Regions from separate parts of the Leeuwenhoekiella sp. LLG6367-2.1 genome, predicted to be linked through region 1. Evidence: riboswitches for the same ligand, from Rfam matches in the RefSeq annotation. Region 1 holds a riboswitch; the other holds the start of a gene.
The links. A riboswitch is a leader RNA that binds a small molecule or an ion and turns the genes downstream of it on or off. The one in region 1 is predicted to bind thiamine pyrophosphate.
Positions count from the first base shown of each region.

Region 2: it holds a riboswitch for thiamine pyrophosphate, as region 1 does, so the genes downstream of both, thiM (hydroxyethylthiazole kinase) here and thiS (sulfur carrier protein ThiS) in region 1, are expected to answer to the same signal.

Region 1 is NZ_CP159331.1:1,716,814-1,724,129, forward strand. It holds gene mfd (transcription-repair coupling factor) at 1-61, opposite strand, end outside; gene ABVM53_RS07845 (MauE/DoxX family redox-associated membrane protein) at 167-577, shown strand; gene ABVM53_RS07850 (dihydrolipoyl dehydrogenase family protein) at 600-1,955, shown strand; gene ABVM53_RS07855 (tryptophan-rich sensory protein) at 1,945-2,742, opposite strand; gene pdeM (ligase-associated DNA damage response endonuclease PdeM) at 2,777-3,412, opposite strand; gene ABVM53_RS07865 (VOC family protein) at 3,513-3,917, opposite strand; TPP riboswitch at 4,090-4,187, shown strand; gene thiS (sulfur carrier protein ThiS) at 4,276-4,479, shown strand; gene thiC (phosphomethylpyrimidine synthase ThiC) at 4,520-6,376, shown strand; gene ABVM53_RS07880 (thiamine phosphate synthase) at 6,387-6,986, shown strand; gene ABVM53_RS07885 (thiamine phosphate synthase) at 6,967-7,316, shown strand, end outside.
Region 2 is NZ_CP159331.1:597,614-604,929, reverse strand. It holds gene ABVM53_RS02660 (hypothetical protein) at 1-316, opposite strand, end outside; gene tenA (thiaminase II) at 666-1,322, opposite strand; gene thiD (bifunctional hydroxymethylpyrimidine kinase/phosphomethylpyrimidine kinase) at 1,309-2,142, opposite strand; gene thiE (thiamine phosphate synthase) at 2,154-2,813, opposite strand; gene thiM (hydroxyethylthiazole kinase) at 2,815-3,609, opposite strand; TPP riboswitch at 3,656-3,746, opposite strand; gene ABVM53_RS02635 (Na(+)-translocating NADH-quinone reductase subunit F) at 3,815-4,267, opposite strand; gene ABVM53_RS02630 (DUF4982 domain-containing protein) at 4,322-6,748, opposite strand; gene ABVM53_RS02625 (hypothetical protein) at 6,828-7,058, opposite strand; gene ABVM53_RS02620 (dihydroxyacetone kinase subunit DhaK) at 7,074-7,316, opposite strand, start outside.

The DNA.
Region 1 (7,316 bases):
CGTGCAGTTTTTGCATTTGCAAAGACTGTGAAAATGGCTGCGTGATCTTGGTTTTACCCATAAGCGAGCAAAGATAGTATCTTCTTGTTTTTTATCATAAATCCTATAAACGATTTATCATTTTTGTAACACAAAACGGTAAGAGCCTTTACTACATTTGATAAAAATGAAAAACCTAACTAATCAGCAACTGGCTTTTTTTCTGGCTCGCATTACGATTGGCATTAATTTTCTAATGCATGGCATTATAAGATTACCCAAACTTTCTGCGTTTGCAACTGGACTTACACAAGGCTTTTCAGAAACATATTTGCCAGAATTTCTAATACTTCCTTTTGCTTACGTTTTACCATTTATTGAGCTAATTCTGGGAATTTTGCTTTTAGCAGGATTAAAGACCCGTTTTGCACTTGCAGCTTCTTCAGTTCTTATTGCAATTTTAATTTTTGGTTCTGCATTTAAAGAAGATTGGGCAGGAGTAGGTACACAAATGATTTACACAATCTTTTTCTTCTTACTTATTTCTAAGTTAGAGCATAATGCTTGCGCTGTAGATAGTAAGGTTAAACGAATTTAAACTAATTCACAATTACACTAGAATGGCAATAGAGCACTTTGATATATTTATTATAGGTACCGGAAATGCAGGTAAGCACGTTGCTTATGATGCAGTAGAAGCAGGAAAAAAAGTAGCAATAGTAGATAACAGAGAGTATGGGGGTACGTGTGCCAATAGAGGGTGCGATCCTAAGAAGGTTTTAGTGGGGATTACCGAAGTTTTAGAACGCAGCAGAGACCTTAGCGGTAAGGGAATAAATGATTTGCCTACGGTAAACTGGGCAGATTTAATGAAGTTTAAAAATACATTTACAGGTGCCGTGCCTTTTACCACAGAGCGCAAGCTAGATAAATTAGGAATTAAAATGTATCATCAATCCCCAAAGTTTATTGATGAGCACACGCTATCTGTAGAGGGGAAGACAGTAACCGCAGATAAAATAGTTATAGCAACAGGAAATATTCCTTTGGAGTTAAAAATTCCGGGACGAGAACACATTCTTATTAGTGATGATTTTCTTGAATTAAAAGAGCTTCCTGAAAGTATGTTGTTTATAGGTGCAGGATATATAGGAATGGAGTTTGCACATATTGCTGCTCGCTGCGGAGTTAACGTGACGATGGTAGACATAAACGACCGAATTCTTTCAAATTTTGATGAAAATTTATCTAAATATCTACAAGAAAATTCTGAGCAGATAGGGATTAATTTTGTTTTTAATGCGAGAGCAACTTCCGTAGAAAAGCTTCGTAAAAATTACAGAGTAACGGTAAATCAAGATGGAGAAACGAAAGAACTTAAAGCAGAAATGGTATTTAATACCGCTGGCAGAGTTCCGTCTATTGATGATCTTGAACTAGAAAAGGGTAATGTAGCTTTTACCAAAAAAGGGATCACGGTTAATGAATATATGCAAAGCACAACAAACCCCAATGTGTATGCTTGTGGAGATGTTGCTGCCAGCAATTCATTGCCACTAACGCCTACTGCACATCAAGAAGCCAGAGTGGTTTCAAAAAACTTATTGAAAGGTGAAAACTACCTAAAGTTAGACCTTCCGCCTACACCATCTGTTGTGTTTACGCAACCGCAACTAGCTACTGTGGGTTATAATGAAAAAGAAGCCAGAGAGCAGGGTTACGAGATTGTTGTAAAAGAAGAGAATGTACCAGACTGGTATAATTCTAAACGTATGAACCAGAATTGTTATGCCTTTAAAACTATTGTAGATAAGAAGACAGGCTATATTCTAGGAGCCCATCTCTTAAGTTGGGATGCGGCAGAAACTATAAATATGTTTGTTATGGCAATGTGTGGAAACCTGGACGTAAATACCTTAAAAGGAATGATTTTCACCTATCCCAGCTGGTCGTACGATATAAAATCTATGATCTAAAACGCTCTTTACATTTTTCAACCGGACTCGTATCTTTATTTTTAAAAGCGTGTAAACCGGCAGATATAACCAGTAAAACACAGCCTAAAAGTGCAAAATATGCAACGCTTTCCAGGCTGTTTTGATGTCTGATAAAAATGGCAAATAGTGCCCAAGCACCTACAAGAGCAAATTCGCGCATATTTCTCAAATTTATCATGAGTAGGTTTATATATACCGCAGCCGTTATCATGACCATGGTTGCTATTATTTGTACTAATTCGCTACCTGCTAATTCAAGCTTAACTAAAAATGCAGCAACATTAGCAATAGTTGCAACCGCAATCCATCCACTGTAAAAACAAATAGGCCACCACACAAAAGCAATTATTTCTATGGGGGCATCCCAGCGTTCCATATTAGTTTTAAAAACAATTTTTATAAGACTTACTAAAATCCCCAGCATGATAATTACAGATAATCCTACATAATCATACATAAATGTTATTACCCATAGTGTATTAAGCACATTTGCAATAGCAAACCAATATCCCGTTTGCTCAATATGTGGAGTCTCTTTTTTACTGAAAAATGCGCGTTTAATTCCAAATACAGCATAGGCAAATAAACCTAAGAATATCATTCCCCAAATTGAAAATGCGTAACCGGCAGGAGTAAATAAATTATCGTAATTACTACTCATTTCTCCTATTGTTGTATCATTCCAGCGTTGTGCCTGAGATAATCCGTTTACTGCAATAACCAGTAAAACAGAAAGGAGATTAAGGATTGCAAGTTTCTTTTTCATAATAAATGGGAGCTAAGCGTATCGATAAATTAGATTAACACACTTGTATAACTTCGTTTTTTGTAACTGCATAAACCTGATCGCCAGATTTTGGTTCCAGGTAATAATTACCTGTAAATGTACCGAAAGCTGGTAATATCAATTGATTTTCAGTCTTAAAGAAACATGAAAGTTTTAATACTTGTCTGCCTATTCCACCCAGCCGAATGCCAGGATGTATGTGTCCACAAAAATTAAAAAAACCGCTTGTTTCTTCTGGGTGATGTGTAAGTAGAAAACCACCACTTCTAATTTCAGAATAAATAGGAATTTTTAATCGCTCGTATTTTACAGGCGTGATAATGTCATGATTTCCCGCTACCAGAATAATTTTTTCGTGTCGCGATTGCACCCATTTTTCAAATAAATTCCATTCGGCATTGAGGCTACTGTGAAACAGGTCTCCCAGAAAACAAATAGCTTCTGTATTAAATGAATCTGCAATACGACTTAATTGTTCAAAATTTTCAGAAACTGCTTTAAAGGGAACGGCGCTCCCGTGTTTTCTAAAATGGGATATTTTACCCAGATGTACATCTGCAATAAGTAACATTGATTTTTCTTCCCAAAAAATGCCTCCGGCAGGATGTAAAATAAACGTATTGTTTAGAATAGAAATGGTCTGATTCATAGCACTACAAATTTCAGTCATTTTGACCACTTCATAAACTCAGGCGCACAAAAAAAGCCGAAGCAAGACTTCGACTTTTTAAATTAAGTATTATTACTAACTACATATCGTAGTTAAGCATCCAGTTTACACCATATTTATCTCGTACACGTGCATAATATGCATTCCAGCTGGTTTCTTGCGGTTTTGCAAGACTTTGTCCTTCGGCCTCTAATTTTTTAAATAGTTCATCTACTTCCTCTTTACTTTCAAGATCTGCGCCTAGTTGAACTTGATTACCGTGTTGCAATGGTGTATCTGGTGATGCATCATATGCCATTAAGTGTATTCCTTTTCCTTTTAATTCTGCGTGCTGTAATTTATCTCTGTAGTTACCCGGGATATCGATATCTTTTCCTTCATACGTTTCCTTATTTACAATATCTCCGCCAAAACAGTTTTTATAAAAATTTAAAGCCTCTTGACATTCTCCTCTAAACGTTAAATATGGTTTTACAGTCTTCATAATTTTGATTTTTTAGTTATTCTAAAAATACAAATCAACGGCGGTAAACACTGTCCTTGTGGTGTTATATTGTTCTTAATCAAAGGCTAATTAATGTTAAGTCTATTTTTTGTTAGCTCAAAATTAGGAGCTTAAAATGAGTAGTATTTGATATTTATTTTTAGATTTACGTTGTAAACTTTAGGGGCGCTGATAGCAATATCGGCTGAGATAGTACCCTTTGAACCTGATCTGGTTAATACCAGCGAAGGGAAAAGTGAAAACGCATCTATGCAATTGATTCTTTTAAGACTCAAGTAGTAGATGCAGTTACTTTCCGGCATTTGCCTCCTTTTGTTTACAGTAAAATTTATCATCTATGATCACTGTAAACGTTAATAATCATTCCTATTCTTTTTCTGAAGAAATTTTACTGTCAGAACTTTTGCACCAACTTAACTTTTCAAAAAAAGGTATTGCTGTGGCTGTAAATAATGCCATAGTTTCAAAAGAGCGATGGGAGGATTTTAAAGTAAGCGATGAGGCTTTTATTCTTATTATCAAAGCAACTCAAGGTGGTTAATTTTTTGATTTAGCAGCTATAAATTTAAAAACTACCCAATATGAAGACCGAAAAAATCCCTCAGCAACAAACCATTAGTCGCTCGCCTTTTCCAAATTCAGAAAAAATATATGTGAGTGGTACGCTTTATCCCGATATCAAAGTGCCAATGCGCAAAATCAACTTGGCCGATACTGTAGATAAGTTTAATGGAAAAGTAGAGAAAAATGAGCCTGTGCTGGTCTACGATACGAGCGGGCCTTTTACAGATGCCAAAATATCGATTGATGTAAAAAAAGGACTACATCCAGTACGTAAACAATGGATTATAGACCGAAAAGATACCATTCAGTTAGAAGGTCTTTCTTCTGCTTATGGTCGCAAGCAGGAACAAAATGCGGCACTTGATCACTTGCGATTTGTACGTAATACAAATCCGTTAAAGGCTGAAGCAGGTAAGAATGTTACCCAAATGCATTATGCCCGTCTGGGAATAATTACTCCAGAAATGGAATACATTGCAATTCGTGAAAATCAAAAGCTCGCTGATATTCAATCCATTTCTCAGCAGCATCCCGGAAATAGCTACGGGGCAAGTATTCCTAAAGTGATCACTCCAGAATTTGTGCGTGATGAGGTGGCTCGGGGAAGAGCAATTATCCCGGCAAATATTAATCACCCAGAAGCAGAGCCAATGATAATTGGGCGCAATTTTTTAGTAAAAATTAATGCTAACATTGGTAATTCTGCAGTGAGTTCTTCAATAGAAGAAGAGGTGGAGAAAGCGGTATGGGCTTGCCGCTGGGGAGCAGATACCATAATGGATCTTTCCACAGGTAAAAATATTCACGAAACTCGAGAATGGATTTTACGTAATTCTCCGGTGCCCATAGGTACAGTTCCTATTTATCAAGCCTTAGAGAAAGTAAATGGTAAAGCCGAAGATTTGACCTGGGAAATTTTTAGAGATACGCTTATCGAGCAAGCTGAGCAAGGAGTAGATTATTTTACTATTCACGCCGGTGTACGTCTTAAATATGTGCCTCATACAGCAAAACGCCTTACCGGAATTGTATCTAGAGGAGGGTCGATTATGGCAAAATGGTGTCTGGCGCATCATAAAGAGAGTTTTCTATATGAGCATTTTGAGGATATCTGTGAGATCATGAAAGCTTACGATGTTTCTTTCTCTCTAGGAGATGGTTTGCGCCCGGGTTCCATAGCAGATGCAAACGATTATGCTCAGTTTGCCGAGTTAGAAACTTTAGGCAAACTCACAAAAATTGCATGGAAACACGATGTGCAGTGTATTATTGAAGGTCCCGGGCACATCCCAATGCATATGATAAAAGAAAATATGGATAAACAGCTTGAAGTTTGTGGAGAAGCTCCGTTTTATACCTTAGGCCCCTTGACTACAGATATTGCGCCAGGGTATGACCATATTACGAGTGGTATAGGTGCTGCAATGATAGGCTGGTATGGATGTGCGATGTTATGCTATGTTACGCCAAAAGAGCACCTGGGGTTACCCAATAAAGAAGATGTGAAAGCAGGCGTGATTACCTATAAAATTGCAGCGCACGCGGCAGATTTGGCAAAAGGGCATCCGGGAGCACAGCACAGAGACGATGCGATGAGCAAAGCCCGTTTTGAATTTAGATGGGAAGATCAGTTTAATCTGGCGCTTGATCCAGATACGGCTCGTGAATATCACGACGAAACATTGCCATCTGATAATGCTAAAGTTGCACACTTTTGCTCCATGTGCGGACCTAACTTTTGCTCTATGAAAATTAGTCAGGATGTGCGCAATTACGCCAAAGAAAATGGAATGGAAACCGAAGAGGCTCTCGAACAGGGAATGAAAGCAAAATCTGAGGAGTTTAAAAAACACGGAAGCGAAGTGTACCTATAAACCGGTTAAGATGCTAATTGTTATTACTTCCGAAGCGTTTTTATCTGCTGAAATAACTCAAATCAAACAAATGATTGATTTGGGTTTAAAATGTGTTCACGTGCGTAAGCCACAGGCAACATTAGAAGAGTTGAGAAACTGGCTTCAAAATTTTGAACCCCGTTTTTTAGCAACAATGATGCTTCATCAACATCATGTTCTTGGTGAAGAATTAGGTTGCAAGGGTGTTCATTTTAAAGAGTATGAGCGTAATACACAGGATAAAACTTTTAAAAAGAAGCTAAAGAACTGTAGAAGCAACGGTTATCAAGTGAGTACATCATTTCACAAGCTAGACGATCTTAAATCCAACGCTGTATTTTTTGATTATGCGTTTTTAAGTCCGGTTTTTACTTCGATTTCAAAAGTAGGTTATGAAGGGATACAATTTGATGTACAGGATATACCAGAAAATTGTATCGCTCTAGGCGGAATTACTTCTGAAAAAATAGAAGAAGCATACCCGCTGGGATTTTGCGGAGTCGCTGTTCTGGGAGCTATCTGGCTTTCTAAAAATCCAGTAAACGAATTTATTAAAATCAAAAATCAATATGAGTATATCTACAACTAGCGCTACACTTAAAAAGGAGATTTCCTCTTTACACTATATATCTCAGGGAGTAGGTGGTGATGCACATTTAGAACATATTGAGCGGGTATTAAATGCCGGTTGTAATTGGGTGCAGCTGCGTATGAAAAACACACCTTATGAAGAAGTACTTGAGACCGCTTATAAAGCAAAAATAAGGTGTGATGAGTACAATGCGCAACTCATTATCAATGACAATGTAAGTATTGTTCAAGAAGTAGGTGCAGCCGGTGTTCACTTAGGTCAACACGATATGTCTACCGCAGAAGCACGTAAGATTTTAGGAGAATCTAAAATTATTGGTGCTACTGC
Region 2 (7,316 bases), 1.1 Mb from region 1:
AAGTAACAAGTGAATCTCCAGAAATGCTATACTTAAAGATAGATGGATCTGCACTATTTGTATTCGTCACATACAATTCTGCTCTTCTTCCGGGTGTTACGGGAACTGCGCAGGGAGCACAAGAACCTCCACAATCTACTCCGGTTTCAGTACCATTCATTATACCGTCATCGCAGGTTGCTATCTCAATAGCATCTTCTGAGTAATCATCATTGTCGCAGCTACTAAAGCTTAAAAGCGCAAGTGATAACAAACTAATTTTAGTAAACATGTTTTTCATAAGATTGAGTATTTGATTAGTTAATGGTGCACTCATTACTGAATACATCTTATGTACGAAATGTTGATTATTAAGGTTTTAAGGCTGAAGCTTAAATGTTTGTTAAAAAAGAAGCCTTTTTTTTGTTGATTTATATTTGTTACGAACTGAATGTTGAAGAATTTTTAAATGTTGGAGTGTCCCATTTAAAAGTTTTGCGCAAAAAAAATCCCTTAACAAGTGCTAAGGGATCTATAAATATATAATTAACGCGAATGATTTCTGTATTATAGGCGGCTAATCCAAGTAAATAAAAGAAAACAGTTTGTCAACCTTAATTACCTAAAAGACGTTTGGTAATTAACAATGTGACAAAAAAATATTCAATTTTTGATTATTTAACAATTTACTCAATTGCCCATCGCCTTAATTTTGATGCACTATCCCAAAATTTGTATTCGAGTTGACTTGCTATATAAAATGCTTTATGCATTAGTTCTTTCTGGTTGTCTGAGCAGGTTTCAGCTACTCTATCACAACAGTTTATCGCTTGGTCCACAAGTAAACCAAATTCTTCTCCGGCATACGTTTCTATCCATTGTTGATACGGATTGTTTTTCACTGATTGGTTCTCATAAATATAATCACCCACTTTTTTATAAATCCAGAAACAAGGAAGTACAGCAGCCATTGCAACTTCTACCTGATCTAGCGCAGCTGTACTTTTTAAATAATGAATATAATGATGGCAAACCGGACTTACATCGTGTGTTTTTGAAATTTTAAATTCCTTAAAAAAAGATTCGTGTAAAGCATTTTCAACCACTATTGCTCCTTCGGCAAACCGGGTATAAGTTAGAACATCATCTACTTCGTGAGCTCTCGCAGCGATTAGAGCAAGCGCTCTGCCAAAGTTCTCCAGATAAATCGAGTCTTGCTGAATGTAAAATTGAAATTGATCGAGTGGGAGCGTACCATTTGCTAGTTGATTTATAAATGGCATTTCAATTATCTTATCGTAAATAGACTGAATATTATTCCAGCTTGTGTTACTCCATTTCATATTTTATAAGTTTCTGCGGATTGAAAAAATGATTAAGTGGGCCGTTGCCTTTACCTATGACAACATCTTTAGCATGAAATATTGCTTGATGTACATAATCCTGACCTATTTTGACTGCGTTCTCTAAAGATTCTCCTTGAGCGATGTAAGAACTAATTGCTGACGACAATGTGCAGCCGGAGCCGTGCATATTATTAGTTTCATACCGTTTGTATTCATATTCTATAACACTACCATCTTCTTTAAAATATAAAGAGGTAAGTATATCTGTTTGTAAGTGACCACCTTTTAATAAAACAGATTTACAACCTAGTTGCATTATTTTTCTACCTGCAGTGTGCATATCCTCAAGAGATTTAACCTCCATATTGGCCAATAGTGAAGCTTCATCCATATTAGGTGTAATAACAGATGCCAATGGGAAAAGATGGGTAACAATACTTTTTATGGTGGGATCTTCAATAAGTTTATGACCACTGGTTGCTACCATTACAGGATCAAAAACAACAGGTATTTTAGGATTTTCAGTTAATGATTTGGCAATGGTTTCTACAAGTTGCGGGGTATGCACCATTCCTATTTTTATTGCTGAAGGTAAAATGTCATCAAAAATTGATTTGAGTTGCTCTTCTACAACAGTTACAGGAATAGAAAAAATAGATTTTACGCCTGTAGTATTTTGCACAGGTAATGCGGTTAGAACTGTTGTAGCATAACACCCTAAAGCAGAAATAGTTTTTAAATCTGCTTGTATTCCTGCGCCACCACTTCCATCAAAACCGGCAATACTTAATACTGAAGGATAGGTCATTTTTTTCATACTCAATTTTTTTAATGGTGAGAAGAAGCTCTTACAGACGCTTTCTCAATCTCTTTACGAAGTACTAGTGCAGCTTTCTGCGGATTTTCAGCAGCACATATTGCAGATACTACCGCTACACAGTCAGCACCTGCTTCTATAATATCACGCGTGTTTATTGCAGACACATTGCCTATAGCCACTAGAGGTTTCTGAGTAATACTTCTTATTTGTCTAATCCCATCTAAACCCCAGGCTGTAACGGTATCAGTTTTTGTATCTGTTTTAAAAACCGGACTAATTCCTAGATAATCTGCGGTATAGGTTTGCTCATTATAAAGCTGTTCTAAATATTCTATAGAGTATCCTAAGCTCTTGCACGCTGTCCAGGTTTTTCTAATTTCCGTAGGATTTACATCATTATTCCCTACATGAATTCCGAACGCTTCTACTTGCTTAGCCACAAATAGATTATCATTTATAATAAGGGGTACATTATATCTGGATATCACTTCTTTTAAGCGCAATGCCTTATCTAAAAACTCTTCATTGGAGGCATTTTTTTCTCGTAATTGAATTATATCTACGCCTCCTTTTATTGCCTCTTCAGCTACGCTTAAAAAATTTTTACCAGCACAAGCTTCCTCAGAAATTACGAGGTACAGGCGGTAAGGAAACGAATTGTTGGTCATCTTAGTATTCTATTTTTAGGTGTTTTAAGAACTCATTTTCTGTGATGCTGTGAAGTTTGTCTAATATGGAAACTTGTAAGCTTCCGGGGCCATCACAGGATTTGGCACTAATTTCTCCGGCAATACTTATTAATGCAGTAGCTGCAACTGCGGCTTCAGCACTTTCTGGAATTACGGCAAGAAAAGCGGCTAATATCGCCGAAGCAGAACATCCCATACCGGTAATTTTTGTCATTAATGAATTGCCATTATTCAGTTTAACTTCAAGTTCGTTGCTTACAATCACGTCTGTTTCTCCAGAGATTATCACTACAGCATTATATTGTTTATTTAAAAATCTGGCAGCATCAATTGCATCTAAGCTTGAAGCGGTACTATCAACACCTTTTGTCTGAGTTTTATTGTGTTTAGCAAGAGCTAATATTTCTGATGCGTTTCCACGAATTGCAGTAGGCTTAAGATTTAGAAGTTCGCTCAGCACCTCGTCTCTAAATGAAGTTGCTCCTGCACCTACAGGATCTAGTACCCAAGGTTTCTTATTTTTATTAGCAGCCTCGATAGCGAGATGCATCGATTTCACCCAATACTTATCGAGCGTACCAATATTTATTACCAGTGAATTACAAATCTGCTGCATCGCCTCCATTTCCTCTTGAGCATGCGACATAATAGGGGAGGCACCTATAGCTAACAGCGCATTTGCTGTGTTATTCATAACCACATAATTTGTGATATTATGCACAAGTGGTGCTTGCTTTCTTACGGTAGTAATATGATTCCAGAGCTTCTCTTTCATAAGGTAATGTATAAGGTTACGGCCTTAGAAAACTGCTCAACTGAGAAGATAATCGATTACTTTTCCCTACGCTGGTATTAACCAAACAGGTTCAAAGGGACTGTCTCAATTCATTTAGAATACCCCTAAAGCCAATTCAAAGATAAAAGTAATAGAAGAAAATACCACAAGCCAGATGGTAAAAGAAAAATTAAATTATGGCAAACTAAAATGAAAGCTCATAAACAGGTTTATCTTCTTCAAAATCAAATAATTTTGAAAAGTCCATAACATTTGCAATGCCATCAAGCTCACATAGAATAGCAACGGCAGCACACATTCCATTAAACATAACCTCTTTTGAACTGCGGTTTATAGAATGACGATTTTTTCGCGAAAGTGGCAGTTTGTAGCCGCAACCACTAAGAAAGGCAGCCTCGATTTTAAGCAATTCTAATGGCGAATAACCATTAAGTTTACGGCCAAAAGCCTCATTTACTTTACCCACATAGGTGAGATTTAAAGATCCGTGTCCTTCGGTAAGATGTTTCCAGGTATCTGTATTATCAAGTATATTACCTACAGCACAACTTTTACAACACTCAGGATTAAGTGTATTGTTGTGAAATGCCGTATAAAGCTTACTAATAGCTTGTTCTAAGCGTGCAGATGTTTTCATAGCTTACTTTTTTTCTTTTTTATAAAGTTACAAAAAAGGAGTTAAGCTCACTTATTAATTGATAGGTGTACTTTTGAGTTTTAACACCGCAGATTTTAAACTTGTTCCACTAACCTTTAGGCGTATGTCACCACTGGTAGTGTCACTTTGAACTAGAACTACTAGTTTACCGCTAAATAATTTCATAGTAGGTTTATAAAATGCTTCTAGTGAAGTAGGATCGCCATTGGCAACTGCTTTGAATTCTCCGTTGCCGGTAACTTTAAAGTTTAAGCGATTAGTCGCGGTAGGGCAGATGTTGCCCTCTTTATCAACGACAGAAACTGTTACAAATGATAGATCATTACCATCGGCAGTGATAGTCTTACGGTCAGCTTCTAATTGTATAGCGTAAGGTTTTCCGGCAGTTTCAACTTTTTTTTCAGCAGCTACAGATCCATCTTGAGTATATGCAATGACTTTTAATGTGCCGGGCTCATAAATCACATCATTCCACATAAGGCGATAACGCGTTTGTGATGTAGAATTATTTTTAATCTGAATTCCCTGACTTTTACCATTTACAAATAATTCTGCGCGATCATAGTTTGTGTAAACAAAAACAGGCGTTTTCTCGCCTTCACGTCCTTCCCAGTTCCAATGTGGTAAGATATGTAAAGTTTCCTTTTCTGTATTCCAGCGGCTGCGATATAGATAGTAACGATCTTTAGGAATACCCGCAAGATCAACCATCCCAAAGTAAGAACTTCGTGCAGGCCAACTTGTATCATAGGGTGTAGGTTCGCCTAAGTAGTCAAATCCTGTCCATACAAATTCACCTATAACCCAGGGCTTATCATCTTGCAAAATAAAATCATCTTCGGGTAAATTTGACCAACTGCAATACTCCAGATCGTAAGATGAACTTTGGAAATCTGGATATTCTTTCATACTCGCTTTTTTAACCGGAAACTTATAAATTCCGCGCGAACTCACGGTAGATGCGGTTTCTGAACCAAGTATAAATCCCTGCGGAAACTTATCATAAGCTTCTTCATACAAATGCACACGGTAATTAAGTCCCGGAATATCCAAGATAGCTCCAAAGCCAGATTCCATAGTAGCTTTTACCTGATCCATACCTACGGTAACCGGTCGTGTAGGATCTTCTCTATGAAAGATGTCCTGCAACCATTTTGCCCGCTTTACGCCTTCACTTCCATATTGATCTGGCACTTCATTGCCCGCACTCCACATTACAATTGATGGGTGATTGCGAGTAGCTCGTACTAGATTTGTAATATCTTTTTCTGCATAATCATCAAAAAATCGATTATACCCATTTTCAACTTTCGGCTTTTTCCATTCATCAAAACTTTCAGCTAAAAATAAAAATCCCATTTCATCGGCGAGTTCAAGTTGCTCAAAAGAAGGCATATTGTGCGCGCTGCGTATGGCATCACAACCTAAATCTTTTAATATTGTCATTTGTCTTCTTAAAGCCGCTTTATTAACTGCAGTGCCCAACGGACCTAAATCGTGATGCAGACAAACGCCTTTAAATTTGCGCGTTTTGCCATTAAGCTGAAAACCGTTTTCAGAAGAATAGGAAATACTGCGTATTCCAAATGTAGTTTTTACTTCGTCTGTGAGTTTATTTCCGGCATATAAGCGAGAAACTGATGTGTATAAATACGGATTCTCAGGACTCCATAAGTTGGGATTATTCACTTTAATATTCTGTTCAAATTCAGAATTATATAGTGTAGAAGTAGAATCACTGGCTATCTTTTTTCCAGTTTTATCATAAATACTGGTGACCATTCTGAGATCACTACCCGTTACAGCTGTTTTAATATTGACTTTAGCTTCCTTTTCAGTTACTAAAGGAGTAGTAATAAAGGTTCCCCATTGATCTATGCTCTGAGCATTTTTTGTAATCAAACTTACTTTGCGATAAAGTCCCGCTCCAGGATACCATCGTGAAGAGAATGACTCATTAGAAAGTTTAACTGAGAGTGTATTTTTACCTGGTTTAAGATGTTTAGAAATGTCAAAATAAAAATAAGAATAACCATAAGCCCACTCTCCAATTTTTACACCGTTGAGGTAGACTTGAGGTTCACTCATAGCTCCCTCAAAAAGGAGCAGCGTTTTCTTATTTTCTGTGTGCTCAGGAATTTCAAATGTATTGCGATACCAGGCGTTGCCAATAAATGGTAATGATCCAGTACGACCTGTTTTTTCAGTAGCGCTGGTCTCACCATTTTGTGAGATAGCCACAGTTTGCTTATCAATTTCCTTATCAAATGGTCCATAAATAGCCCAATCATGAGGTACGGTTACATTTTGCCAACCAGTATCATTAAAGTCTATTTGGTATGCATTTTCAAAATCACCTTTTTTAAATTTCCATCCAGTGTGAAGTTCGATAATAGATCGTGACTGAGCCAGAACCGTAGTAGATATTACTAAAAGGATGAATAAAAATGGAGTTCGCATAATGACTGTATTTTTAGCAAATGATAATGCTAAAAATACAGTATTAAATGTAAATATTACGCTTTATAATTTAAAAGCATTACTGCGGAAACATATCACATCGACACGCATACCATTGTTTTGTAAAGCTTTCTAAATCGTCGAGATAATTATTTATCGCATCTACGCCAGAAATCAACTTATTATTATCAAGCACCTGCGGAACTGTCAAGGAGTTATCTCTACAAATTTCTGAAGGTATGAGAAGGGAGTTAACCCGATCTTCTAGAACCTGATAATCTTGAGAATTATCAATCTTTAATTGCAGCATAGCAAAAGTTTTTAATTAGTTGGTACTTGTCAAGCGCTCAAAAACACGTGCAACAGCTTCAGCACCGGGATCAGGAATTCCTTTTAGTGAATTTTCACCTAAATAAGACGAACGACCAAATTCAGTTTTAGTGATTTCTTTAGTCTTATCGGCTCCATCTCGTGCAGCTTTCGTAGCCTCTTTTAAAGAGCCACCATCGCTCAACACGTTAAAAGCAGGTTGCATTGCATCGATCATAGTACGTTGACCTTCTGATGC